2 regions of the Paenibacillus sp. FSL R7-0340 genome follow, and region 2 is predicted to be linked to the other one. Evidence: predicted binding sites of a transcription regulator. Region 2 holds the regulator's gene; the other holds the start of a gene.
What was found. The regulator NrdR, encoded in region 2, represses ribonucleotide reductase genes. The targets are predictions, from matches to a motif close to AACACNATATATNGTGTT.
Positions count from the first base shown of each region.

Region 1 (15,009 bases), 180 kb from region 2:
GTCCTTCATTAATTCACTCATGCATGTGCGATTATCTGTAAACACCGTATCACTTAAAAATGCAGAATCCCAATGATCTACCATAACGACCGGAATACCCATCCGATAAATGTTCAGCAACAACGAAGTTGAAATCGTTCCTACTGTGATAATCCCTTTAATCGCCTCCGGGTTCAGTAGAGAAAACGTATCTTCAGTCGAGGGCTCCGTTAACGTGATCATATCCATACCCTTACGGTTCAGACGCTCGGAAATCCCTTCAAATACAGGCCCCCAGTACCTGGATTCCCTGTTCTGGTACCTAATATTCGGAAATAACACTAGCACGGTACCCGACCATTCTCTGGGATCTGTGTCCCGAGGCTCTACCCCTGTCATTTTGGGATGACTGCGAAAATAGCCCATCTGGGCAGCAAGCTTGACCAGAACCGCCCTTGTTTCGTCACTTACACCGGGTTTGCCTGACAGTGCACGCGAAACAGCGAACTTTGAAACGCCCGCCGCATCCGCAATTTCTTGCAACGTTACTTTTCCACGCATCTTCTCACCCAACCCTATTCGGAATCTTTTTCTACCTTAACCTTTCTAATACACGGGTGTACCTATAAACTGGTACCATCGTAGCATACTTTGTTTTAGATCATCAAATGATAGATTTGTACAAATCCACACCCTCCACCAAAATATGTTTGCTTAATAAAAAAACAAACCGCATAACAAACAATTATAAATAACTTGACGTGAGGTTTTTTATTTCCTACAATTTACTATTGAAAGCACTTACATTGTGTAAATCATACTTATTAAGGGGGATTTGCAAATGTTCATGAACAGGTCGGTACGTCAGAGCTCCATCCTGCTCCTGTCTTTGCTGCTGCTCGTTACAACGGGCTGTGCGAACGGAACAGGCAGTAAGGCAGAAAAGGAAGATCCTAATGACACCAGCCCTATTACATTTACTTTCTTTGGCGGTGATTCCAGCTCTAACTGGAACAACATGAAGGATGCTGTCGGGCAGGAAATTATCAAGAAAACGGGCGTTACGCTAAATGCTGAACATGCTGTCAATGGCCGAGGCGAGGAAAAGTTTGCTTTAATGGCAGCGAGCGGAGAGTATCCAGATCTCGTGTACCCCAAATCAGACATTGGCAAGCTGGTCGATGCCGGAGCACTCATTGACCTAACCGACCTCATTGACAAATACGGCCCTAACATTAAGAAAGTGTATGGAGACTATTTTAATCGTATTAAATATAGTAGTGAAGATCCAGCCATCTACACGATCCCGACCAATTTGGGTGTGGATCACATCGCGTTTGATGCACAAGCCGGCTTCGAAATCCAGCATCAGGCACTTAAGAAGCTTGGATATCCTAAAATCCGCACCGTTCAAGATTTTGAAAAAGCACTTAAAGATTATGTCGCCAAATACCCTACTACCAATGGCCAGCGAACCATCCCCCTATCACTTGATGCCGAAGACTGGAAAATTCAAATTACAGTGACTAACCCGGCTGTTACTGCTACAGGTGGACCCGACGATGGCGAATATTATATTGATCCTAAAACACACAAAGCCATTCTTCACTACAAGCGCCCAGAAGAACGTGAATATTTCCGTTGGTTGAACCATATGTACAATGAAGGACTGTTGGATAAGGATACTTTTGTGCAAAAAAGTGATCAGTATAAGTCCAAAATCGCCGCAGGCCGTGTCATCGGACTCATTGATCAGGAATGGAACTATCAAGATGCCGAAAATGCGCTCAAGGCAGCAGGTAAGGATGAATTCACTTACGCCCATTTTCCAGTCACTTTAAATGAGAAATACGAGGATCATTCCCTCCAGCCCATTGGCTTCGATACCGCATCCGGGATCGGAATTACAACCTCATGTGAAAATCCGGTGCGAGCTATCAAGTTTCTGGATTTTCTGGCCTCCGACGAAGGGCAAATTTTACGCAATTGGGGAATTGAAGGCCAGCATTACAATGTAGAGAACGGCAAACGTGTCATTCCGGCGGATGTGCAACAACGTAAAAACACCGATAATGCTTCTTTTAGTAGAGAGTCAGGAATCGGTTTGTACTGGATATGGGGGCCACATTACGGCGATAGCGTAAAGGACCCTTCTGGCAACTATTACACAACCAATTATCCGGAGATGATTACCGAAAATTATAGTCAAGCCGAAAAAGAGTCCCTTCAGGCATACAAAGCCCATACGTGGAAAGACCTGTTCCCGAACGAAAAGGATTTTCCGGTAAAAGAATGGGGGGCTGCCTACAACATGCCCGTTCCGACTAATACGAATTACAATGTTATTTATCAGAAGTCACAGGACATTGTACGCAAACGGATTCCTGAGGCCGTACTCGCCAAGCCAGATCAGTTCGACGCTGTGTATGACCGCATGCTCCAAGAGCTGGATCAGGCGGGTGTGCCAAAGGCTGAAGAAATCTACACTGGCCTAATCCAAAATCGGCTGAAGCTGTGGTACGGCGAAAAATAGGGTTTGTCTTTTAATGAAATATTACAGGGCTGACAGACCATGCTGTTCAGCCCTTCTACATTAACTTTTACATTACATATTCTGTTTGGTTTCTTTTTCTTTCCAAGAATTACTTTTCCCTGATACACGATTGACGTAAAACAATAAAATGATTGGAATCAACGCAATCCCCCCACACATCACCCAAGATATTTGAATAGGTGTTTGATCGGAAGACAAATCCGTAAAATTACGACTGATGATCCCTGTCACGATTAAACCTATGCACATGCCTAATTGTGAAATCGCAGAATCCAGAGATAGTAGTGTAGAACGATACTCATTAGAGATTCTTTTGTTCAGAAAAATTTGTTTGGCAACCGGGTACATGCCGCGCCCAATTTCATAGATCAAAAAGGTAAGCAGCACAGGATAAAATGTGTTGAACGCACCGGCTAAAATGAGCCATATCCCAATCATGCCGCAGGCATACATAAGTATATGTACATCACTGAATCGTGCGCCTAGCTTTCGAACCAGGTAACTTCCCAAAGTCATACATAGTGAATACCCTGCCTTGATAAACCCCATAATCCAAATCCCTTGTTCAGAAAGGCCAACCAGACGTGGCTGTTGGAATGTATTCCCCGCCGAGTTCGAAAAGCTGATAAATAAGCCAATCATAAACACAATCCAGATAGACTTATTTTCAAAACCGATACGGACACTTTCTCCGATAATCGTTTTAATGCGAGTATTAGACGTCTTTCGATGTGCAACATTCTCCTCATCCATATAAAAGAAACATAGAAAAATGCATACAATAATAGATAAAATACTAGCCGCCCATGGAAGTGAATAGTTAAAAGTTGCGAGGAAGGCCCCCAACAGACCACAAATAAATCCCGAAATGTACTGTATACTGTTAGAGGTTGTAAAAAGAACTTCCATGGGCTTATCACTATTTTCCACAACCCATGATTCCAACGAACCTGATTGTAAACATATAGCCAGACCTCCAAAGACTTGCGCAAACACAAGCACCCCGATTTGATCTGTCCAAACGAACAACACACTATAGACTAGAAAACAACAAAGTCCCAAAATAACAGAAATTTTTCTTCCATACTTGTCTGCAATAGCCCCCGTGGGTATCTCAAACAGAAAAATACTTACAAAGAATACAACCAGTAAGAAGTTGGCACTCTGCAGAGAAAGTCCTTTAGCTAATAAAAAAAGGATGAGCGTAGTCCCCGTGATTTCACTCATAAAAAATTGAAGAAAGCTGACGGAGTAATATAGCTTATGAGGTTGCACTCTCAGGATTCCGTCGCTTGCTGTGCAGCCTCATATTCACTTCGCAAAATCCCCATCTGAATAATGTCATAGTATTGCCCTTCCCTGAATAGCTTTTCCCGTAGCCGACCTTCCTCCTTGAAGCCGCATGCCAAATAGCAACGGTGTGCACGTTCATTGAACGCATAGACCTCCAACTCCAGCCGATGCAGGTTCAGCGTATGAAATGCAAATTTTTGTAACAGCCGGATCGCTTCCCGTCCGTAGCCTTTGCCCAGGTCACCGTCACGCCCGATCACAACACCAAGGGTGGCGTGCCGATTTACCCAGTTGATTTTGAATAAATCCAGTTGTCCGATATAGTCCAGTGTGTCTTTATGCGCAATGACAAAACCTTTGATCTCGGGGTTGCCGTCAATCATCATCTGCACAAAGGATTCGCTATTCACCTGTGAATGCGGGTAGATAAACACGTCGCTTAAACCACGTGTGATTTCCGGGTCATTGACCCATTTTCGGATAGCTGGTATATCTTCTTGACGGTATTCTCTCAATACTATTCGTTTTCCAATGATATGCGGCATCTTAATCTTCCCTCCAATTATGTATCTGTTTTGGCAATACTAACTCCCCGCCAACACCTTTACGCTTCCATTACTCTCACAAACTCCAGAAAACGTGTACCTTTATAATGAAGCTCCCCACGATTCCCGATCACAATCATACCAAAGTCTGTATCCTTCACCTCCAGCTCCATACGCTCACCCCCGTCAAACTCAAAGGTGATATAATAATATGTCGAAGCTGAAAAATCGCCTGATCCCCCACGCACTCTCGTCCGTTTATCCACAACCTTACATGAACGTTGTACCCGTTCGGCTGCTTGATTGGACAGGCCCGCTCCTATCGTTTTGACAATTCCCATCAGCTTCATCCTTTCTACAGTAAAATGTAAATTTTCCATTCTATTGCCCATTGACAAATCGTACATCTTCACCCTCAAAAACTCCAATACTTTTTTAACATACTTACGAAAAAAAAGTTCTTTCGCTCTTTTCCGCACCCCGCTTGGACTTATACCCGATCTGGGTCCGCTGATCCCTTCTAGACCGATTGACAAAACTATATATAGATATAAAATAGAGAATGTACTCTAAATATAGTGTAAAAAACGTATTTATGCCCGATATCTTGAAGATACGGGTATGAAAATACATGTAAATATAGAGTCAAAAATTTTAAATGGCACAGCCAGCAAGGGTTTCCAGCTATGATGGATCTCGGGCAATGCCGTTTTCTTTTTTCGTTAATTGTTTAAGGAGGTTGCATACCATGCTGATTGCATATGATTCCAAGACCGGCAATGTAAAAAGATTTATAAACAAGCTCAAGCTTCCAGCGGTTCAGATTGAGGAGCAAATGACTATAGAAGAACCTTACGTACTTATTACATATACAACCGGGTTTGGGCAGATACCTGAGAGGGTATCTTCCTTTTTGAAAAAAAATGCACAAAACCTTGTTGGTGTAGCTGCAAGCGGCAACCGTAACTGGGGTGAGAAATTTGCCAAAAGTGCGGATTTGATTTCCGACCACTATAATGTCCCCGTAATTAGTAAATTTGAATTATCTGGAACGTTCGGAGATGTAGAACGTTTTAAACAGGAGGTGAGCCGAGTTGCGGCATATTGAATTGAACAACATGTTGATGAAACGCGATACAGACGGCTTTTTCCAATTGGAAAAGGACCAAGAGGCTGTAGCGGAATTTATGAAGGAAGTTCAGGAACGGAGTTTGAAGTTTGCTGACACAGCCGCTCAAGTGCTGTATATGATTGAGAATGATTATTACGAAAATTTCTATAACAGCTACACGGCTGACGAAATTAATGATATTTTCCATATCACTCATAGCTATAATTTTAAATTTCCTTCCTATATGGCAGCATCGAAGTTTTATACTGACTATGCAATGAAGAGTAACGACCGTAAAGTCTATCTGGAACATTACCCTGACCGGGTTGCTGCTGTCGCGCTGCATTTAGGACGCGGTAACGCCGATACGGCACGCCTGTTGTCCTGCTCGATGATGGAGCAACGTCTCCAGCCAGCGACACCAACCTTCCTGAATGCAGGCAAAAGCCGCCGTGGGGAATTGGTATCCTGCTTCCTGCTCGAAATGGACGACTCCCTGAACTCAATCAACTATGTGCTGAACACTTGCATGCAGTTGTCCAAAATTGGCGGCGGTGTTGCCGTTAACCTGTCGAAGCTGCGGGCACGCGGTGAAGCGATTAAGGGTGTAGAAGGCGCAGCAAAAGGCATAATGCCTGTGCTGAAGCTGATGGAAGACGGCTTCTCCTACGCAGATCAAATGGGACAACGTAAAGGTTCTGGCGCAGCCTATTACAACATTTTCGGATGGGACGTGCTTGAGTTCCTGGATAGCAAAAAAATCAATGCTGACGAAAGAGTACGTCTCAAGACACTTTCTATTGGATTGCTGGTGCCAAACCGCTTTTACAAGCTGGCTCAAGATAATGAACCGCTGCATGTATTTGCTCCTTACAGTGTGTTCAAAGCCTATGGAACGCATCTGGACGACATGGATTTGGATGAAATGTACGACACGCTGCTTGCTGACGATCGGGTGAAGAAAAAAATAGCGATGAGCGCACGTGACATGCTGACGAAAATTGCCATGATTCAGTTGGAGTCTGGTTATCCATATATCATGAACAAAAGTAACGCGAACCAGGCACATGCTCTTAAAAACGTGGGTCAAGTCAAGATGTCGAACCTATGCACGGAAATCTTCCAGTTGCAGGAAACTTCCGAAATTACAGATTACGGACAACAGGATACTATCCGCCGGGACGTGAGCTGTAATCTGGCTTCTCTGAACATTGTAAATGTGATGGAACATGGTAAAATTCGCGAATCCGTTCATGAGGGTATGATCGCGCTCACCTCAGTCAGCGATATGACCCAAGTAGCTAATGCACCAGGTGTTGCGAAAGCGAACCGTGAAATGCACTCCGTCGGTCTGGGTGTTATGAATCTGCACGGCTACTTTGCCAAAAACAAAATTGCGTATGAAAGCAATGAAGCAAAAGACTTTGTCCGTACCTTCTTCATGACGATGAACTATCATTCCATCGAAAAGAGTATGGAAATCGCGAAAGCATCTGGACAAAGCTTTTATGGATTTGAGGAATCGGATTATGCGACAGGCGTATATTTTGACCGATACCTGAACACAGATTATCGTCCGACAACTGCACGTGTGCAAGAGTTGTTCAAAGGCATCTATGTTCCGACTTCAGCGGACTGGGACAAATTAAAAGCAGATGTGATGAAAAATGGCCTGTACCACGCCTATCGTATGGCAATTGCGCCGACTGCTAGCATTTCGTACATTCAAAATGCAACATCCAGCGTCATGCCGATTGTTGAGCAGATTGAAACCCGTACCTATGCCAATTCGACGACCTACTATCCAATGCCTTATTTGCAAAAGGATAACGTGTTCTTCTATAAATCCGCTTATCAAATGGATCAGTTCAAAGTGCTTGATCTGATTGCAGAAATCCAGCCGCACGTGGACCAAGGAATTTCGACCGTGCTTCATGTGAACAGTGACGTGACTACGCGTCAGTTAGCACGTTGTTATCTGTACGCCGCACACAAAGGACTTAAATCGTTATACTACACACGCACCAAAAAGCTGTCTGTGGAAGAGTGCCTCACCTGCTCCATCTAAAGCATAAATGGTAACAAGCTGTAGTATAAAAATTAGATTTTGAATAGATATGGATGCTTTGCATTAGAAGCTGTATCCAGCGTGTGGTTCAGACCTTTACGGGACTGGACAAGACCCTCGCGGATACAGCTTCCGTATGTCAAGCATACGATGATTCGCCTGCACTATTTCAATATGTGTTTCCAGGGAATCTCGCAAGCTGAAGGGAGAATGCTAACAATGACAGGTATACAAGCTGTAAACTGGAATCGCTCGGACGATGATTTCACACTGATGTTCTGGAACCAGAACATTATGCAATTTTGGACGGATGATGAAATCCCGTTGTCTGACGATAAAATGTCCTGGGTAACCCTCAGTGATATCGAAAAAGAAGCCTACATGAAGGTGCTGGGCGGATTGACGCTACTGGATACCATTCAAGGCGGCGTGGGTATGCCGCAAATTATGGAGCATGTGGACGGACTGCAACGCAAAGCCGTACTAAGCTTTATGGCGATGATGGAACAAATTCATGCCAAGTCGTACAGTAGCATCTTTACAACGCTAGCTTCCACGGAAGAAATTGACGGTGTATTCCGCTGGGTGGAAGAAAATCCACATCTCCAAACCAAGGCAGAAACCATTCGTCAGTATTATATGAATATCCACACACCCAAAGACCTGTATCTTGCGATGGCAGCGTCGGTGCTGTTAGAAAGCTATTTATTTTATAGCGGCTTCTTCTACCCTCTTTATCTGGCGGGCCAGGGCAAGCTGACATGCAGTGGAGAAATTATCGATTTGATCCTGCGGGATGAAAGTATTCACGGTGTGTACGTAGGTGTACTGGCACAGGAGATTTATGCAGAATTGGCCGAGGAAGAACAACGTGATCTTTACCAGACGCTGGTAGGCTTGCTCCGCTACTTGCACAATAACGAGGAACAATACACCGAGCAAATTTACACTCCTATTGGACTCGTAGACGATGTGAAAGTCTTTTTGCGCTACAACGCCAACAAGGCCATGATGAACTTGGGCTTTGATCCACTGTTTGAAGAAGAAGAAGTTAATCCCATTGTATTCAACGGCATCAGCACCCACACTAAGCAGCATGATTTCTTTTCTAAAAAAGGAAACGGCTATGTGCGGGCGATGAATGTAGAGCCGCTGACAGATGATGATTTTAATTTTGGCGTATAAGTACAAATACGTGAAATTAATTTAGCAAGGTGATACTATGAAGAGCCGTCCGCATGCGGATGGCTCAGACTGTAAACAAAGTAGATAGTTTACATATTTCAGGATTTTGCAAAATTCGATTCCAGTCGCTCCAATGAACAAGATATAGACGAACTAAACCATTTCGATCTATATCTTGTTCATTGGAAGTCGCTTATGGGATTTTTGCAAAATCCTCATTTACTTGCGTTCGCTTATATAAAACTGGTATTGCCGCTGCTATAAGGATCATACCCATAAAAGCGGGTGCGGCATGACCAAGTGACACATAGATTTGACCTCCAATGATAGGCCCAATCATTCTTGCTAAAGCCTGAATAGATTGACTACCTCCTTGAATCCTTCCTTGTTCACTAGAATCGACAGACTTGGAGAGCATCCCATTGAATGAAGGCCCAAAGATCGAATCACCAAAACCAAATATAAACATTCCAGCGATAAAAAGAGGATAGAATGAGAACAATGCCGAGGCTGCAATAAGACTATAGCCTATAATCTCCGAAACCATTCCAAGAATGGCTATCTGTTTATCACTAAGTTTTCTCAAAAGCTTTGGCATGATGAAACCTTGTGAGATAATGTCTTGGACACCCACAATTGAGAACATAAGTCCGATTAGTGTAGGCTTCCAACTAAAAGTATCCATTGTAAATTGTGAAAAAACTGCCTGTAAAGATCCGTTGGGTATCCAAAGTAAGAACGCTGAGATAAGTAGCCTGTTTAAGTTTTTCATGGAAAGCAGGTTTGCAAGCTGTATGAATGGATTAAGTCTTACAGAAGTAATTTCTTTCAGTCTATGTTTCTTGTCAAGGCTCTCAGGCATAAAAAAGAACCCATATATAACATTCACTAAAGTTATGATTGCTCCAAAATACATGGGTACAGAATAATCAAACTTGGCGAGTAATCCGCCTACAGTTGGGCCAATGACAGTGCCTACACCTACAACCGCACTCACCCATCCAAAGTATTTGGTTCTCTGTTCTGGAGGAATGATGTCTGCAAAATAGGCGAAGATCGTGCTTATGCTCCCACCTGTTATACCCTCTATTATGCGTCCCGCAAATAGTACCCATAAAGCTCCTCCTATGCCAAAAACCAAGTACCCGATTGCGGAACCCAAAAGGCATACTAAGAGCAATGGACGACGGCCATATTTGTCACTCAGAGCTCCAAGCACGGGAGCCGCAAAAAACACGCAGAATGCATAAACAGAGGTCAGCAGCGTGACAACGATAGCTTGTTCTCCCGGATTGCTTATATAAGGCTGTACTAAGAATGGGACGACAGGTGCTATGATACTGAAGCCTATTCCGCAAAGAAACACAGAGATAAGACCGAATATTAAAGCGTGTTTATCTACGGTTTGTTCTGTGTTCTGTTCATTGTGTGATCTAAATTTGAACATTAAATTCTCCCCTCAAAATCTATGTTTTTATTTCCTAGGAAGCAAAAAATATCGTATCACAATTTTGCTTCCTCGGCAACAAAATAATAACAAAAAAAATGCAGCCCGTTCTCAATAGAGCCCGGCTGCCTGTGGTTTGATTTTCATTATTCAAATTTATTCCGACTTAATATCTATACCCTGTTTCTTTATTTCTGCATCCAAATGCCTATTATACTTTTCCACGAAGTTAAGCATACTATCAAATTGTTCCTCGGTTACCTGCTCAAATACGGCTTTATCTCGCTCTTGAAACTCTTTATGCAGGTCCTCATGGATTTTATAGATTACTTTCCCTTGCTCCGTAAGCCGAAAATAGATCTCTTTCTTGTTATCCGGCTTCTGGTAGCTTTCGATAATGCCTTTTTTTATGAGCTTCTTAGTTATTTTACTTATGGCACCGCTAGTCATATAAAGGGACTCCGCAAGTTTTGTCACGTTGGAATCTACATTTCTTTCAATGTATTCGATGCAATGTACTTCAGAAGACTTATAACCCTTAAGACTGTCTTCCATCTTATCCTTATTAAGCCAAACCATCTTGTTATATAAGTCCCTGAAACCCATTATGACCTGTTCTTCTTTGTTCATGGCCTGTCCTCCCACCCGTTGGTGCATTAACAACATAATATAATATATTTTTGTTTCTATTTCAACAATAATAAAATCATTATTTATTCTAGGAATTGAACTATACGTAAAAAAAACGGCCAGATCGCTAAAGTAGCGGAATCGAGCCGTTTTCCATTTCTTAAGACCGAGCCTCTGTGAACATTTGAAAGGTGACACCAAACTTGTCTGTTACATTCCCATAAGCGGGACTAAAATGGGTTTCCTGCAAAGGCATTCCCACCTGTCCTCCTTGCTGTAGAGCATCAAACATTTTTTGAGCTTGCTCCACACTATCGGTTGTAATACAGATACTCACCTGATTCCCGCTGCTAAACGGTGATCCGGGAAAGGTATCAGAAAACATGAGCTCTGTCTCACCCACTTTAAGGGTAGCATGTCCCACACGTTCCTTGACCTCTGCGGGAATGGGAAAATCGGGGTTTTCCGGCATTTCCCCAAAGGTTTGAATAAAAAGCAGTTGAGCATCCAATGCCTCTTCATAAAATTCGATTGCTTCTTTTGCATTTCCATCCATCGTGATGTAAGGAATCAAACGTTTGGACATCTTCAACACCTTTAATTCAAGGTGATTACCCAGCCATTTCTCCTGTATTATATACAAAACTTGTCAAGAAAAACAAATCTGTATTCTTAGATTTCATGCACCTGAACGCCAAGCTGCTTTAGCTCCTTTATCGCTTCCGTAACGTTACGCTGTGGATGAAGCGCAGAGATCATCTGTGCAGTGACCGGAACGCCGTTGAAAATCTGGCTTACCACCCCTAGAGAAATCGGCAACTCATAGTAACTTTCAGCCCAATCCTGATATTCCTCCGGTGTAACTATAATTTTCCCCAGCAAAAAGGATGAGCCATCGTCATACGCCTCGGGAATGTTCGCATTGCCCATACGCCACTCCTTATCTTCCGCTTCCCTCCACATACAAAAGGTAACGTCCTCCTTCTCCAGGGCTTCGTCTTCCAAGAGCTCCATCATATCATCAGGCACACCGTCGTACATGCCCGGCCAGACCTCATATTCGTCTCTCGCATGAGGACTTACAGGAGATTCGTGGTCAAAACCCTTCAACAGCACACCTCCACGCGTCCATAGCATATGAATCGTATCTCCCGCGCCGTTGTTCACCTCACCCAGGCATACATCACCAGACCATTCAGACTGCATACGATACGTGCGTAACCAATCTTCTGGAGACAATATAATGTCCAGCGCTGACAGCAGCATCATTCTATCTATTAAACCATTCGGCGTTACCTGTGCATCAAGCATCATATTCTTCATCATTCCTCCACCTTGTCCATGCGTACTAAGAATTCATCTGTCCCTGCCTATATCTTTCAAGCTTCGCTCGCTCAACCACCTGCCGAATGAATGGTCCTTTGGCTTCGGTATACGCTGCACGGTCATATTTGAATTGGTACGCCAAATCTTTTTTTAAAGTATCATACGCTCGTAGGCTATCAGGATGCGCTTTTAAGTAATCTCTGAACAATAGATGGTTTTCCCAATGCTCACCTTTATACTTGTAAATATGCAAGTGATGAGTCCCAGCTCCCCATTCTCCACGGCGAAAGAAAGCTCTCTCTGGAAAATCAGGCTTATATACATATTCATATTGAAACCCTTGTAGACGCTCTCGATGTTCGGATTGAAGACTTGCCAACTCTTCTACTCCAACCATAATATCAATAATAGGCTTGGCTCCCAGATTAGGAACGGACGTACTACCGATATGCTCTATGCCGACACATACATCTTTGAGAGCCTCTACAATTTTCCTTTGCTCTTGCATATACTCTTCAGCCCACTGCGGGTCATACCCGGATATTTCCACCTGCGAGGACATACATGAACACACCTCCACTAGCTTTCTAAAAAATGCCTTCCAATCGTGCTTGGCACAAATCAGAAGGCATTCTCTTGTTCAAATTAAAAATCATTCAGCAATTCCAGCCCTATTATTCGGCTTCTCAATCACGATCAGACAGGTACTGTCTGGCAAAGGAACCCGCTGGCCCTGCTCATCCATGAACTCAACACGGCTGGACAGCGCCTCGGCATAGCCCTCCTGTAAATAGTGGCGGCTCACCCGGATAATCGCTTGTGATCCAAGTGTGTTACGGATACACTCTTCATACTGTGACGGGGTAAAATAACCAAACTGCTCCTGCACTTCATGTACATAGGCTTCCGCCCCCCATGTATAGGTATATAGAAATTCCATCGCATCGTTCACTGGCAAAACAGCCTCATGCTCACCCACACGCTCTATTTCAATGTGGCGTCCCGCAAAATCTTGCGCATACCGCATCAGCCATTCCATTCCATCCGGCTCCAAGAATCGAATTCGTCTGCGCTGCTCTACTGGTTCGGTCATAATACCGTCACGAATGATGATACGCCCGCCGGGTGCAAGCACACGATAGGCGCTCTGCAAAGCATCCTCCACCGTTTGTGGATTGAACCGAATTCCATCTCGTTCGATGTAGGAATAGAGCTCGTGAAGAATCGAAGAGAAGATGACCGTGTCCATGCTCCCCGTTTCCACATATTCCTCCAACCGAAGCGCATCTCCTTTGATGACATCCCAACGATGGCGCTCCAATTGCTTTTTACGTTTAAGTGCCTCAATGACATTCACAGAAATATCAAGACCTAATGGCTTCGCATCTGGTCTTTCCTGTTCGATCAGATCCAGTAGCACGCCCCCGCCGGGTCCAATATCCAGTATGCGGGTTCCCGTCACATAATCCAAAATGACCCTTTTGTAATCTACGGTCTGGTTCATATCTGTAAGATATGTTTCCTCATTGTGAAAGCGATCATAAGCATCACGCCGTAATCCGAACAGATCGAACAGCAGCAGGACTGCTTTGTCATACAGAGGCGTTTTTTCTGCTTCAATACAAAAATCGATTAGTTTCTCAGCCGCAGATGAAAATACAAAATTAAAAAATACAGTACTCGGCAGCTCCTCTTTATGCTCCACGATCACACTCAAATGAGGATTATGCTTCCGTTTCCCTTTTGAGATGTCCTGCCAGGACAGTGCACTTAAATATTTTTCTATCATTCGTTTTTTATATACGTTAATTTTCTTGACACCACGATAGTCATAATACATCGTATTCATAAGCGATTCGAAACTGATATGGCGAACGGTCGCAGGCTGTTCCTGCCCCGTCCCATCCCTCAATGTGAGTAAGAATACCTTTACCAGTTCTTGAAGTGAAAAATCCTGCAAAGCTGATTCTACATACCAAAGTGTCCGATTCTCCAACGGAGCCAGCGCCTTCTCTACATTCAACTCCCGCTCTAGTTCTGTGTAAGCCTGCTCGAACGGCTCTCCTTCATGAATTGAAACCGACCGTAATCTCTCCAGTCGCTCCTTTACACTCCAGACTACAGGTGCGTTATCCCATGCAATCCAGCCGATCAGCTGCTCTACTTCACTGCGTACTTGGTCCCATAATGCAGGTTCTACCCCGGCGATAATACACTCGTTCAGGGCCCGTAAAACAAGCTCCAGTTCCTCAGAGCTCAGCCAGCCCTTACGAGTAATTTCAAGCAGCAGTCGATTTTCCGCAAAAGGAATTTCTCCCCGTATATATTGCCCGATCAATCCATGCGTCTCAATCAGAATTCGGGTCATGCTATTGCGCGGGTACGCAGGGGACTCCGCTTGGGCCTGTCTGACATACAGTTGGGAGGAGCCGATATTATGTACAAATAAATTAATGCCCTCATGCTGCCAGCGTAGCCGTTCGCGGACTGTACCTCCTTTGGCTGTCTCAGACCACACCAATACATCCTCCAGTAGCTCTTTAACCCAGAATGACAATGGAAGTCCGTCCAAAATAAGCAACGTACGCTCCACGTAATCCAGTACAGGATTGGCATCCTTTAACTCACCTATAGATCGAATGCGTTCCAAATTTACAATACGCTCCTCAGCCGAAACAAGCAGCTTTAACCAAGTCGGTGTATCCCAGGCCAGATCATTTTCTTTCCTGTAATTAGCAATGGCTTTTAACGATTGCAGCATTTTTCTCACCTCGTGTGATTCGGATTCGGTATGCACAGGAGACTTTGGATAGGACATTTGGATAAAACCTTGTATATATTACACTTTACCATACATTTGTAGCTTCCATC
Region 1 covers NZ_JBBOBY010000001.1:4,160,093-4,175,101, forward strand. The annotation lists gene MKX59_RS18185 (LacI family DNA-binding transcriptional regulator) at 1-540, opposite strand, end outside; gene MKX59_RS18190 (ABC transporter substrate-binding protein) at 821-2,512, shown strand; gene MKX59_RS18195 (MFS transporter) at 2,585-3,808, opposite strand; gene MKX59_RS18200 (GNAT family N-acetyltransferase) at 3,811-4,371, opposite strand; gene MKX59_RS18205 (DUF2500 domain-containing protein) at 4,431-4,763, opposite strand; gene nrdI (class Ib ribonucleoside-diphosphate reductase assembly flavoprotein NrdI) at 5,120-5,479, shown strand; gene nrdE (class 1b ribonucleoside-diphosphate reductase subunit alpha) at 5,466-7,550, shown strand; gene nrdF (class 1b ribonucleoside-diphosphate reductase subunit beta) at 7,770-8,735, shown strand; gene MKX59_RS18225 (MFS transporter) at 8,929-10,182, opposite strand; gene MKX59_RS18230 (MarR family transcriptional regulator) at 10,339-10,812, opposite strand; gene MKX59_RS18235 (VOC family protein) at 10,973-11,398, opposite strand; gene MKX59_RS18240 (hypothetical protein) at 11,485-12,138, opposite strand; gene MKX59_RS18245 (GrpB family protein) at 12,161-12,700, opposite strand; gene MKX59_RS18250 (class I SAM-dependent methyltransferase) at 12,791-14,899, opposite strand.
Region 1: the regulator NrdR is predicted to act here: its motif matches at 4,937-4,954, upstream of nrdI (class Ib ribonucleoside-diphosphate reductase assembly flavoprotein NrdI).

Region 2 (15,009 bases):
GGTGAGATTTTGTTTGATAAACTGGGTTTGCCTGTCATTAAAAAGACGAAAACGGGGTACTCGACCGATGCGGAGGTATTGGAAAAGCTGGCCCCCTATCATGATATTGTGCAAAATATTTTGCAGTACCGCACTATTGCCAAACTCCAATCGACGTATGTCGAAGGATTGCTGAAAGAAATTTCGGAGAAAACGGGTAAGGTGCATACGTATTTCCGGCAGACGGTTGCAGCAACTGGACGCTTGAGCAGTCAATTTCCGAATTTGCAAAACATTCCGATTCGTCTTGAAGAGGGTCGTAAAATCCGCAAAGTGTTTGTTCCGTCCGAACCGGGCTGGTCTATTTTGGCGGCAGACTACTCACAGATTGAGCTGCGGGTGCTAGCTGATATTTCGGATGATGAACGTTTGAAGGAAGCCTTTGTCCACGATATGGACATCCATACCAAGACCGCATCCGATGTGTTTGGTGTAGCAGCGGAAGATGTGGACTCCAACATGCGGCGTTCTGCGAAGGCAGTCAACTTTGGGATTGTCTATGGAATCAGTGATTATGGTCTGTCACAAAATTTGAATATTACGCGGAAGGAAGCGGCTCGCTTTATCGACCAGTATTTTGATGTGTTCCAAGGCGTTCGCCGTTACATGGATGATATTGTGAAGGATGCGAAGCGGGACGGCTACGTAAAAACGCTGTTGGAACGCAGACGCTATTTGCCGGAGATTAACGCCAGCAATTTCAACCTGCGTTCATTCGCTGAGCGTACAGCGATGAATACGCCGATTCAAGGTACCGCTGCCGATATTATCAAGTTGGCGATGGTACAGATGGATAAGGCGCTACGTGAACGTAATCTTCGCAGCAGAATGCTGCTCCAAGTACATGATGAGCTTGTGTTCGAGGTTCCGCCTGAGGAAATGGAGACGATGAAAGAGCTTGTCCCGGCTACCATGGAAGCTGCATTAAAGCTGGCTGTGCCGCTCAAAGCCGAAGTAAGCTATGGAAGCAATTGGTATGAGGCCAAGTAAGATATTTCAATGAGTAGATAGTCCCAATTTGACGCTGCTTCCGTTATAATATAGGGTGAGGTGAAGACATCATGCCGGAATTACCGGAAGTAGAAACAATTAAACGAACGCTAAACGAGCTTATCGTTGATAAACATATAGATCATGTCACCGTGAATTTACCGCGGATCATTCAACGGCCCGATGATATCCATGCTTTTGCGATGGAATTGGCCGATCACCGGATTACAGGGGTGGAGAGACGCGGAAAGTTTCTGCGGATTTTGCTGGACGGGCTGGTGTTGGTCTCCCATCTTCGAATGGAAGGGCGATATGGATTGTATTCGCAACATGATCCTGTGGAAAAGCATACCCATGTCATCTTTCATTTTAAAGATGGTACGGAGCTGCGTTATCAGGATGTGCGCCAGTTTGGCACGATGCACTTATTTCCGGCAGGACAGGATTTGCTGGAAAAGCCGCTGAACAAGCTTGGTTTGGAACCGATGGACGAGGCCTTTACACCCGAAATGCTGCGTGTCGCTGTTGGAACTCGTTCGACTTCGATCAAGGCAGCGCTGTTAAACCAGTCATATGTGGTGGGCATTGGGAATATTTATGTAGATGAATCGTTGTTTAAGGCGGGGATTCATCCAGCACAGCCAGCCAAAAGCCTAACGGATAGCCAATTTCATGTCTTGCATGAAGCTATTGTCTCCACGCTGGGTGCGTCGATTCAGGTTGGAGGCTCGTCCATTAAATCGTTCGTTAATGGACAGGGCAAAACGGGCGACTTCCAGCATCAATTGCAAATCTATGGACGTAACGCGAAGCCTTGCATTAACTGTGGCACATTGATCGAAAAATCTGTCGTAGCCGGACGTGGCACACATCATTGTCCGGTCTGCCAGCCTCTGCGCTAAACAGGCACAGTCACCCCAAGCCCATCCCTCTCATATATTGTTCCAAGTACCAATACTGCGGAGGGTTTCGGTTGTTATAAGGCCCTGCCTTCGCAATGGGAGGGAATTGGAGTGGCTAATCATTGGGGAGCCCTGCTGTTACTGGCATTTGCGCTAAGTTTGGACAGTTTCGGAGTCGGTGTTACATATGGTCTGCGCAAAATGAAAATTCCACTGTTGTCGATTGCTATCATCTCCGTATGTTCAGGTTTGGTGATTGGCATATCCATGCAATTGGGCGCATTACTATCTCGTGTCCTGTCTCCTGTATATACGACCGTTTTCGGCGCTGTCATCCTGATCTGTATCGGCTGTTACTCTTTGTTTCAAGCTCTGCACCGCAAAGAGGATTCGCTAGAGGATTCAGCGGAGGCCTCTCGGGGGCTGCTTCTTACAGAACAGACTGATCCAGTGAGCAGATCTGTTCTTGGAGAGAAGAAGAGTATAGAGGATGCTGATACAGAGGCTTTCCTTAGCTCAAGAAAAGATCTGTCGGCAGAAGCTTCTGTAGAGCAGCAGGAGCGAACGCTATTTTCTCTGGAGTTCCGCAAATGGGGACTTGTTATTCGGATTCTTCGAAGCCCGTCTGCTGCGGATATGGACCGTTCTGGCAGTATATCTGCTACCGAAGCGGTTTGGCTGGGTATTGCATTATCGGTCGATGCGTTCGGAGCGGGATTAGGGGCAGCTATGCTTGGTTTTCAGCCACTGTCTACTGCGCTGGCTATTACGTTATTCAGTGGAACATTTTTGATTGCAGGGATGAAGGCAGGCTTCTTTCTATCAGCATTTCGATTTATGAAGGCGCTGGGTGTATTGCCGGCATTATTACTGATTATGATGGGCATATTGAAGCTGTTATGAGGTGAAAGAGCATGAATATCGGATTAACCGGAGGTATTGCTACCGGAAAAAGCACCGTGTCGGCTCTTTTGGTCGCCAAAGGTGCGCTGCTGATCGACGCAGATGCCATTGCCCGGGAAGTGATGCTTCCGGGGCATCCGGTGCTGGCGGCGGTCATACAGCATTTTGGACAAGCTATAGTGAACAGTGACGGAACCCTGCACCGCAAAAAACTGGGTGAGATTGTATTCGGAGACCCTGCCCAGCGGCAGGCACTTAACGATATTACACATCCTGCTATTCGTGAGGAAATGCGACTGCGTATGGAAGCATATGAACGGGAACAGCCGGACAAGCTTGTTTTGGCAGATATCCCGTTAATGTACGAGTCCGGGCTGGAGAGCTTGTACGAGGAAATTATGGTTGTGTACGTACCACGTGATATTCAGCTCCAGCGTCTGATGCTCAGAGACGGTCTGACGGAGGAACAAGCTGGACTTCGGCTGTCCGCACAAATGGATATTGAACAAAAGAAAAACTTGGCCGATATCGTTATCGATAATAGCGGAACACAGTCTGAGACGAAACGACAAATTGATCAATTTTGGCAGCGGAAGGGACTTGCATGAATATTTTGCGAAAGAAAAGAGTCCTGCTCACTTTGTTTGTCGGGTTTGTCCTGATTCTGTTCCTCAATTCAAATTGGATGTCCTGGTTCTATCCGATTCAATATAAGGATGAGATTCGGCAGTATTCACAAACGTATGAAGTGGACCCATTTTTGGTGGCGTCTATTATCCGCGTAGAAACCAATTTTAAAACCAGTAAGCAATCGCATAAGGGTGCACTGGGGTTGATGCAGATTATGCCGAATACAGCAAATTGGATTATGGACAGCGCCCAGATTCAAAAGGTTCCGCTAGACAGTGTCAAGCACGAGCCTGGTACCAATATAGAGCTGGGAACCTGGTATTTGCATAACCTATCCATGAAGTTTCAGGATAATCCTGTAGCAATCGTAGCTGCTTACAATGCAGGGCCGGGTAAAGTTCAAGAGTGGCTCGATAAGGGAGTGTGGGATGGAAAAGAAGAGTCCATTAAGCAAATCCCTTTTGGTGAGACACGACATTATGTACAGCGGGTCATTTATTACTACAGGCAATACACGAAAATTTATAATGATTTTTAAAAGACAAGTTAATGACATGATGAGCCTTTTCGCTTTAAAATGAAAAAAAGCGCAGGACAGGCTGTTTTTAGCAGCCCGTCCATACACTTTTTCTTGTTATTTCTGCATTATTACCGCGATTATTGGTATTGACCTGCCAATTGTTGTTCGGCGATCGTTACGAGGCGTTTTGTGATGTAGCCCCCGATCGAACCGTTCTCATAGGAAGTCATGTTACCTTGGTATCCATCTTGAGGAATGCTGATACCCAGCTCTTGAGCGATCTCATATTTCATTTGCTCCAGAGCGCCGGAGGATCTGCTGACTACCAGATTGTTGGAGTTGCCATTGTTTCCTTGTGCCATTGTTGTTCACCTCCTCGCGATGTGGTAAACATATTATGATCCGTTTTGACAAAATTATTACTAAAAATCTTCGGGAATTTATTGGAAAAAGAAAGTGGTGAGATTATGAAATGTCCGTATTGTGCCTACAATGGCACAAAAGTGTTGGATTCGCGACCTGCGAATGATAACAAGTCCATCCGTCGCCGCCGTGAATGTGAGCAGTGTGCCAGGCGTTTTACCACCTTTGAAATGGTGGAGGAAACCCCACTCATGGTCATCAAAAAAGACGGCAGCCGTGAAGAGTTTAGTCGTGATAAAATGCTGCGCGGTCTCATTCGAGCCTGTGAGAAGCGCCCAGTATCCGTCGAGCAATTGGATATGATCGTATCCCAGGTGGAGAACGCTATCCGCAACACAGCAGCCACAGAAGTCGATAGTCAGCAGATCGGGGAGCTGGTCATGGAACAGCTTTACCCAGTGGATGAAGTCGCCTACGTACGTTTTGCGTCCGTCTATCGTCAGTTTAAAGACATCAATATGTTTATGAAGGAACTGAAAACATTGTTATCTAAAGATACAGCCAGCGACTGATCGCTGACTGTATCTTTCTTGGGTCAAGGTGGGAAGATGATTATATTTTTTTTATAAAAGTATTGACACAGGAATAAAAATTTTATATGATATAGAAGTCGCTTGAAACGTTGATTAACTTACTTATGATGGGGCCTTAGCTCAGCTGGGAGAGCGCATCGCTGGCAGCGATGAGGTCAGGGGTTCGATCCCCCTAGGCTCCACCAAACTTTTATTATGGACTCTTAGCTCAGTTGGTAGAGCAGTTGACTCTTAATCAATTGGTCCAGGGTTCGAGTCCCTGAGAGTCCATCCTTTTAGAAAAAACGGCAGAGATGCCGTTTTTTTGTTGTTTATAGATCTATTCCCAGTCTAACCGAGAACAGTTATGGGGTTTTCATTAGCATTTTTTCATTAGCATATCAAAAGAAGTATGGCAAAAAAGAACATCATTGTTTAACGCTGACTGACATAATCGGAAAGGGATTTGAGATACTCACCATTCACCAATTTTCTTGGGGCGAATACGGCTGTTAAGAAAGTTAGAGATTTTGAACGCGCGATTTTTTCATCCATCATGGAATGGTCGGCTTCAGGTAAATGAATCACGGACAGCAGTTCTGGAGGTATTTTCTGGCGATAGACTCGCTCGGTATCCTTTACATCAACATTAATATCTTTGCCAGCCAGAACCAAGAGTACAGGAGAATGGAAGTGACTTAATTCTTCGGTGGAATCAGACAGAAAATTTTTGCCTATAAAGCTCCATCTTTCTTTGGAAATCATATCGTCAGGATCGGCTATGCCTAGATATTCTTCATAAGAAGCATGCTTTTTCAGTAACTGTAGAACTTCTTGATCGTAGTTCAATGTCTTTTGAATTTCTTGCGGAGTAGCTCCTTCTTGTTCCATTTCTTTTCTGGTATTAAATTGTCCTTGGGAAATCCAGTTCACGGCAGGCGATACAAGGATGCTGAATGCAATACCATGCTCCTCTTTAACGATCTTCGGAATGACCCATCCTGCTTGACTGGCTCCCCATAGGCCGATTTTTTGCTTATCAATCATCGGTAAGCTTCTTGCCCAGTCTATTGCATATCGGATCTCCTGTGCGCGGTCCTCCATGCTTTGGTCGAGCCAATTGCCAGGAGCGCTGTTAATACCGGGCTTATTCAGTGACAGGGAGGCATAACCCTTGGAAGCGAACTTTTCCCACAGTGGTTTGTATCCATCATCATATGTGTCATTAATAGGACCATCCCCATGGACAAAAACAACCAATCCAACCTTTCCCGAGTAGTTCTTAGGCAAAGCTAATGTACCTGTTAACAGCCCTTTAGGTGTCTTAATTTGTATTTTTTCTTCTGTCATCTTGTAGGAATTTTGATATAGAACAATTAGTATCAAGGCAACAGCCAGAGTTGCCGCAATACCAAAAGTAAGCTTGAATGTTTTTTTCAACGATGCTCTCTCCTCGAATGCAGGTTCTCTTTCCAACTCATCAGATACCATACAGGCTCCTTGAACCAAAAATGCCGTAACCCATTATACTTGGATTGTTCTACTTCAAACGCCAGTTTGTGATACAAACGGATAGCCCCTTGGTTCTTATGCGCTACATGAAGCGTCAATGCATGAAACCCAGATTCAACCGTAAATTGCTGTGCGAAAGCTAGAAGACGGCGCCCTATTCCCTGGTTACGATGACTTGAACGAATTGCCAAATGATCAATGTAACACTCATTTGCAGCGGGGGTATACTCCAGCGCATGCATACCTGTCAAAAATTTAAATACATTGAAGCAACCAAACTGTTTTAGGAGCGGAGCTAAAGAAATGGGATTTGTTTCAGGAAGTGAAGAGGAGGGTGCCTTCCATTTGAGGGAAAGAACACCGACAACATCTTCGTTCTCTTTGGCTACAAATTGTTTCATAGATGAAGAATAAGGATTTTGAACCCAAACCTGCATTAACAACTTCTGTATATCTTGCTCCTCCAGTGTAACAAGAGATTGGAATTTTGCTTTAAACGATTCGACTAAAAGACTGCAAACAGCTTCATGGTCTTGTTTCTGGTATGCGACAATGTCAAAGGATTTTGCACTCATTTAACGCCCTCCAAGATTTATTCTACTTTAACCTGAATTTCGTATTGCAGCTTGTTGTTGTCGAACATCGAAAGATAAGATTTTTCTACTAGAACAATCTTGCTTTGGCAGTTATATTGGTGATGAGCTACATATCGTTCCATTTGTTTAATTTCATAATCAATCTCTGGTTCTTCAATGACGGAAAGATGCTTATAAAGATAGTTGCCCTCTTCCAGAATATAGTCAGCCACATCCGCCGTTTCATAACATAGCTTCGCCTGTCCAGCATCAGACAAGTAATGCAGGTCATTTTCAAATAATCGAGGTGGGGCAGGGCGGTGTTCAAATAGGTTACCGGCAGTGAGCTCTTGACCATTCTCCAATGCAAACCATAGCTTTAAATGACGGGGAGCTAATCGTTTGACCTGATACTCATCGTCCTGCTGGGTCCGATTATTATGTTCTTCTAACACTTTGTGAATAAACTGTTCATGCATCTTCAAGTTAGCTATTTCGGCCTGTACCTTCTGCAACGAATGCTCTAAAAGCTGGTTATAGTCATCGGCAGCATAGGAAGTCATACATTCTTGAATCTGACCGACAGGGACATTTAATTTGCGTAATAATAAAATATGCGAAAGCTGATAAATCTCATGAAGCCCGTACATTCGATATTGATTTTCTTCTGTATGTGATGGATACAGGACTCCCTTTTCTTCAAAATATCGCAGTTGATGTACAGATACATTCATGAGCTGAGCAAGCTGGCTGATCGTAATGTGTTCTTTCAATGACAGGACTCCTTACTGATAGTTGAATAACTCCACTATAAACCTTAGGTCAGACCTAGGGTCAATAGAAAATATCAAATCAAATCTTGGATAGGCGTATGTGTCGAGCATTTGATGCCCACACCAAGGGGGAGACTGGAGAGTTTACCTGTCGGTGATAACCCGTTATAATCATAAGATTAGTGAGCATAAACAAGATGCTCCGGATGAAGGTTAGAATGGGGAAATCATGTTGAAAACTTTTAAAAAGGTATACATTGAGATAACGAGCATTTGCAATCTCGCATGCAGTTTTTGTCCTCAAACACAGCGTGTCAAAAAATTTATTGATCCGGAAGTCTTTCGAAATGTGCTTGATCAGGTCAAACCACATACGGATTACATCTATTTGCATGTAAAAGGAGAGCCGTTGCTCCATCCGAAAATTGATCTTTTGCTGGAAAGTGCTCATGAGAAAGGCTTGAAGGTCAATATAACCACCAATGGTACCTTGCTGCCGAAGACCGGACATAAGCTGCTTGGGCAACCAGCGCTGCGTCAGATGAACTTCTCTCTCCACAGTTTTGACGGGCATGAAGGCTCCGTGGATCGAGAAGGATATTTGGGTAATATTTTCACGTTTGTAAGAGAAGCGGTGAAACACAATGTCATTATTTCGTTCCGTCTCTGGAACTTGACTGAAGATAATTTGACTAATGTGCAGCGTCAGCGCAACCGGGAAACACTTGAACGACTGGAGCAAGAATTTGGACTGGACTATCGGATTGAGGAAAAGGTGATACCAGGCAGTGGGGTCAAAATCGCACCAAACGTTTATTTGAATCAAGACCATGAATTTGAATGGCCGAGCCTCAGTGCCCCCGAAGATGACGGAAAAGGCTTTTGCCATGCACTCCGTAGCCAAGCGGCGGTATTGGTGGATGGAACGGTGGTCCCTTGCTGTCTGGATGGAGAAGGTGTCATTAATTTAGGTAACGTGCATGAGCAATCTTTTTCCGACATTGTGGAAGGGGAGCGTGCAAACCGTCTGTACTTCGGGTTTTCTAAGAGAGAAGCGGTAGAAGAGTTATGCCGAAAATGCGGGTACCGCAAACGATTTGGAACATAACGGAGATTTGGCAGGTGGAGACTTCGAATCTCTGACAAATCGTTACCTCCGTTTTGAGTTTAGATTCTTAGGAAAAATCCGCTAAACATCAAGGATTTCTTGGTGTTTAGCGGATTTTTTGCATACGTAAAACATACTTACATTCAACTATTAACCAGCGCTTTGGCATACTGTTTGCCTGCCGAGAGAAGGCTGTCACTCAGTTTAGGATCATTAACAGAACGTGCAAGCACAAGAGAACCAACCATACTACTGAACAATGCACTGCCCTTGGACTGATCCATTCCCCCCAAATTGGAGATAAACGTAATCATTCTTTCCAGCTCCTGCGTGAATATCTGCCGGATTTCTTCGGAAGAACGGGCTATTTCTACGGAAAGGGCAGGAATAATACAGCCTATTTCTGTTCGGTCACGGTGATGGGTGCTTAAATAGTAATCGATGACAACATTAATTTTAGGATCTTGCTTTTCTTGGTCAACGGCCTCCTGAAGCAGTGCGAGGGTATCACTGACGGCATAGCGACAGGCTTCGGCGACTAGCTGTTCTTTGTTATCAAAGTGTGAATAAAACCCGCCGTGAGTTAATCCTGCCCCTTTCATAATAAAGGGCACACTTACATCTTGAATACCGTTGGCACGGAAAGCTTGGGCAGCACTTTCAACGATCTTACTCCGCACTTTCATCTTATGGCCTTTTGGATAAGGCATTGTAATCACTCCACGGGTTCATAATGCTAACTTCAAAATATTATAATCATCATAATAAAACGTGTCAATTTGTCTTCCTATAACGACAACTTCAGAAAGGCTGATCAAGACTATTGACGCTTTTAAAATATGATGATTATAATATATTATAATCATCATATTTTAAATCATGCCATTTTAACAGGAGGTATTAGTTATGAGCAAGCTTGAATCTGTAGAAACACTGGTCATTGGATCAGGGCCAGGAGGTTATGTGGCAGCATTGCGTTCTTCTCAGCTTGGAATGAAAACGGCGATTGTTGAACGCAGTCAGCTAGGTGGAGTGTGCACGCATGTGGGCTGCATTCCATCCAAAGCTTTGATTGCCGAAGCACATCGCTATGAGATACTCAGGCAGGTAAATCAGGCAGATGTAGCGATGTCATTCGTGAATGCTCAGGCTTTCAAACAGGGGATTGTGAATAAGCAGGCAGGCGGAGTTGGCTTTTTAATGAAAACGGCGGGTGTGAGCATTCTGGAAGGGGAGGCAAGTTTGGTTGATGGGCATACAGCCATCATCAATCAAAATGGAGCGGAACAAACGATATCCTTTAAGTATGCCATATTGGCAACCGGCTCCCGTCCAATCGAGCTGAAAGCATTTCCGTTTGGCGGACGTATTTTGTCCTCTACAGAGGCGCTTTCGCTTCCAGCGGTTCCGTCCAGCCTGATCGTGATAGGTGGTGGATATATTGGCGTTGAGCTTGGACAAATGTATGCCAAATTTGGAACAAAGGTAATGATTCTGGAGGGAGGGGAACGGGTGCTGCCGGGATTTGAGACGGACCTTGTGGCCCCTGTTGTTAAGCAATTGAAAACAGATGGTGCAAGCATCGTAACTGGGGCGATAGCCGAAAAAGTCGTGCAGAATACGGATACTATTACGCTGCATTATTCAAAAGATCAAGAGCAGCATCATGTCACCGCTGAGTTTGTATTAGTTACTGTAGGCAGAAAACCGAATACGGATGGCAGATTAGGATTGGAGCACATTGGCTTGCCACTGACGAGCAGGGGGTTGATCGAGACAGACGAGCAGTGTAGAACGGCTATTCCGCATATTTTTGCCATTGGAGATATTACGGAGGGTCCAGCCCTTGCCCATAAGGCTTCCTATGAAGCGAAGATTGCGGCAGAAGCGATTGCAGGTCAAGCTGCTAAAGTGGATTATAAAGCCATGCCGTTGGTTGTCTTTTCTGAACCAGAGCTGGCTAGTGTTGGCCTAAGTGAAACAGAAGCAAAGGAAAAAGCCTTACCGATTGTCATTGGCAGAGCTTCCTTTGCAATTAACGGCAGAGCATTGGCGCTAAGGGCAGCAGAGGGGTACATCAAAATCGTAGCAAAGCAGGGGTCGGGGATCGTACTGGGGGCGCAAATCGTCGGCGTCGAAGCTTCAACACTCATTTCCGAGCTTGCTCTGGCTATAGAGATGGGAGCAACCGTAGAAGACTTAGCTCTAACCATTCATCCCCATCCTACATTGGGAGAAGTAATCATGGAGGCTGCGGAGAATGCGATCAGAAAAATGGACCGTCCAAAGTAGAGGCTCCGTATGAAATCACTTCATTGCCTGTGAGAATAATTATCAACTATAATATATTATAGTTTGAATATGAGTGTGAGCAGGTACGTGGATGGTTTAGATCGGGGGCTGAACAAAAGCAATGAAGTTGAATGATCACATTTTGCTGTGGAATCATGTTTTTATACAGGTGATGGATGTTCGTCATAAGAAGATCGAAGAAGGGGAGGAGCTACGAACCTATCGACTTCCTGCCAGTGCGTTCTTGTATGCCGTTCGTGGAAACGCACGGGTACGGTTGGATAACAGTATTCACAGGGTAGAGCGTTTCCATGTACTGCATGGCGGAAAAGGAATGTGCCTGAGTATCCTCGCGGAAGAGGTGCTTGAATATTACATCATTTTGTACAAGGCAACGTTGGCCCTGCCTAGCCGCAAAGAGATTGCACAATTGCTGGAAAAGGAAAATCCTTTTCAGAACCAGTATGCTTTCGCACCTCATTACCCACTGCCTCTGTACGATAAAGTGAAGCTGTTGGAGCAAGAATGGCGTGAAGCTTCCGGACTTGGCAAACTGCATGTCAAAGCCTTATTTCAACAATTTGTATATGAGTTGTTGCAGCAGTTGTATCGGCAGGGCATTGAGCCTCTTAAGCCCGACCTGGTATCGCAGGCTGTAGCCTATATTCGTGAGCATTTTAGCCGGCCTATGGCACTTGAGTCCATTGCAGAGGAGCTAGAATGCAGTACCGGACATTTATCCAGGTTGTTCAAAAATAAAATGCATACCAGTCCGATTCATTACTTGGGCCAAGTAAGAGCAGATCGAGCGGCAGAACTGCTAATGCAGACGGACGCCACTTTGCAGGAGATCGCAGAGCGTGTGGGATATCCAGATGCCCATTCTTTAAGTCGCAGCTTCAAGAAATATAAGGGACTATCTCCCGTACGATTCAAAAAGGAACGGGAGCATCATGCTCAGAAGCAAGATCAAGATATGCCCCAAACGATGCTTAAATATGCCCTTCAGCGGACATCTTTCGCACGTTATACTGATATTGATTATCAATATCGGTATAACGCGGAAGGAGATTTGTTTATGCACGGAAGAGTCAAAATAACGGCCATGATGATTATGCTGTGTTTATCATTGATGCTGGGAGCTTGCTCGGCTCCGACGAATACAAATGGAAGCTCGCAAACGAAGGCTAATCATACAGCGACATCATCCAACAGCGATGGACAAGCGGCAGTGCAAGCACAGACAAGAACGGTTAAGACATTAAAAGGCGATGTGGAAGTACCTGCAAACCCGAAACGAGTGGCATCGGATCAGTATATGGGTCATCTTTTGAAGCTGGGGATTATTCCGGTGGGGGTCAGAAGTTTTATGCTGAATGAGGCTTGGATTGATCAATCGGGATATCCCAAAGAGAAATTGGCCGGAATCAAGGATCTCGGTGAATTTCCTATGGATTTGGAGGAACTGACCGTTCTGCAACCGGATTTAATTATCGGTTCAATCGAAAAGAACATCGACAGCTACCAAAAGGTAGGAACGACTGTGTTCCTGCCGTATTGGGAAGGCGAATCTACAGCGGGACCACTGGATAAATTCCGCAGAATTAGCGAAATCTTTGGCAAGCAGAAAGAAGCCGAGCAGTGGATTACTGAATATGAGAAGAAAGCTGCAGAGGCCAGAACGAAAATTCAAGGTATCGTTAAAGAAGGAGAGACGGTTTCAATTGTACAAGTCGCCAATAAATCGATATATGTTTTGGCAGCAAAAGGCGGCAATTACGGAAGTCCGACCATTTATCAGATGCTAAAGCTGCCACCTACCAAAAAGGCATTGAACATGAAAGAAGGATTTGAAAATATTTCGCTTGAGGTTTTACCCGAGCATATGGGAGATCACATCTTTGTATACGGTTCAGAAGATGAAGGGGCTAATCAGATTCTGCATAGTGAGCTATGGAAAGGCCTTCCGGCTGTAAAAAAAGGACAGGTTTATATGTACGGTTCATTCAGCGATAAAGGGGATGAGTTTGTGATGGAAGACCCTTATTCATTGGAGCTTCAATTGGATACCATAGTTAATCTCTTATTAGCCCACAAAAAATAAAGCTGAATACAGCTATAAAAATCGAAAATACGTTACCGATGAAACACTTGATTCATAGACAAAAAAACTGCTAAAACGAGGGTAAACCTCTGTGTTTAGCAGTTTTTTTGTCGTAATTCAACAGAGGCACTCACCTCAGTCGCTTATTGTAGTCGTCACCACGCCATTAATGACTGCCGTTCGCTGCAACGTCCCCGTTTACAAAAAACAGTGACTATTCTCACAAAAAACGACATCTTCCGACACTGGAATGCCATATTATAGTAAGTGTTGATAGGCTATAATCGTAGCAGTGAAAACGGATTGTCACAAAAATTTATTAGAGTCAGGATTGGTGGTTCAAATAATGAAGCTGGCAACAAAATTAACTTGGATGATGCTCATCATACTGCTTCTCGTAGGCTCCTCCATTGGATACTTCGGATATCGTACCGCTTACCATCAAGTGGATGAAGCTGCTGGGATCGAGCTGGTGGGTTGCGCCAATATTACGACTGGCCTTATAGATCCTGCGGATATATCGGCTCTGGTCAGTGGAGATAACAGCAAACTTGCTGCCATTGAAGACCGGATTGGCTGGATTGTAGCACATAAGCCTATTTTTAAGGAGGCTTTTATTATCTCTTTGGATGGAAAAATTTTGGCCGCCGATGCCAACTTTAAGCAAAGAGGCTATCAAGCTGGCGATTCCTTCTATTTTACAGACGAAGACAAAGAAATGATAACTACCATGAAGCATTCAGCATATTCCAAGGTTTATACATATGAAGGAACCTCGCTCAAAACTGGATACGGCCCCATTTATCAGGACCATGATCCCACCAAGCCCATTGTTGCACTGATGGCCATCAATTTTGACGGCTCGTTAATTCAGGAACGGACGTTGGATATTATTGTTCAGCCCTTTATTATTGGCGGCTCCATTTTCATGGTGGCTATCCTTGTTGTTTACCTGTTGATTCGCCATATGGTAAGTCCGCTTACCAAGCTGTCAGCCTCTGTGAACACCATTACCAAGGGCGACCTTACCCATGAACCGCTTCTCTTCAAAAACAAGGATGAAATCGGGACGCTGGCCCGCGACTTCAACGATATGACAATGAACCTGCGCAACCTGATTACCCAGGTCAATGACACCTCTATGCTGGTCGCTTCTTCCTCTCAAGAGCTGTCTGCCAGCGCACAGGCAACGAACCGTGCTGGAGAGCATAGCGTGAATGTTACGATTGAGTTGGCTGATGGGGCGCATACCCAATTGCAAAACCTGGAAGGAAGCTATAAAGCTATTCAGGATATGTCCCGCTTCATCAGCGATATTGCTGGCAATGCGGACATCGCAATGAACAAGGCCGCGGATAATGTCCAGAAAGCACGCCTTGGCCGGGAATCAATGGATTCCACCACCTCCCAAATGGGAGTTGTCAGCGAAAGCATCGGCGATCTCTCAAGCATTATTCATACGCTTGGCAGCCACTCCAAGGAGATTGAGAACATTGTCGGCACCATTGCCAGCATCGCCGAGGAGACCAACTTGCTGTCTTTGAATGCAGCGATAGAAGCTGCGCGCGCCGGAGAAGAAGGTCAGGGCTTTGCCGTTGTCGCTGGCTCTGTCCGCAAATTGGCCGAACGTTCTGCCAATTCTGCCACACAAATCAGCGAACTGATCAGTCTGATTATCGCCCAAATGGACAAGGCAGGAGAAACTATGAAGCGTTCCACGAACGAA
Region 2 covers NZ_JBBOBY010000001.1:4,335,122-4,350,130, reverse strand. The annotation lists gene polA (DNA polymerase I) at 1-1,029, shown strand, start outside; gene mutM (DNA-formamidopyrimidine glycosylase) at 1,101-1,931, shown strand; gene MKX59_RS19125 (MntP/YtaF family protein) at 2,043-2,834, shown strand; gene coaE (dephospho-CoA kinase) at 2,846-3,442, shown strand; gene MKX59_RS19115 (lytic transglycosylase domain-containing protein) at 3,439-4,002, shown strand; gene MKX59_RS19110 (alpha/beta-type small acid-soluble spore protein) at 4,122-4,346, opposite strand; gene nrdR (transcriptional regulator NrdR) at 4,452-4,919, shown strand; tRNA gene MKX59_RS19100 (tRNA-Ala) at 5,050-5,125, shown strand; tRNA gene MKX59_RS19095 (tRNA-Lys) at 5,138-5,210, shown strand; gene MKX59_RS19090 (alpha/beta hydrolase family protein) at 5,355-6,359, opposite strand; gene MKX59_RS19085 (GNAT family N-acetyltransferase) at 6,356-7,006, opposite strand; gene MKX59_RS19080 (helix-turn-helix domain-containing protein) at 7,024-7,779, opposite strand; gene MKX59_RS19075 (radical SAM/SPASM domain-containing protein) at 8,009-8,887, shown strand; gene MKX59_RS19070 (TetR/AcrR family transcriptional regulator) at 9,031-9,597, opposite strand; gene lpdA (dihydrolipoyl dehydrogenase) at 9,794-11,179, shown strand; gene MKX59_RS19060 (AraC family transcriptional regulator) at 11,301-13,283, shown strand; gene MKX59_RS19055 (methyl-accepting chemotaxis protein) at 13,630-15,009, shown strand, end outside.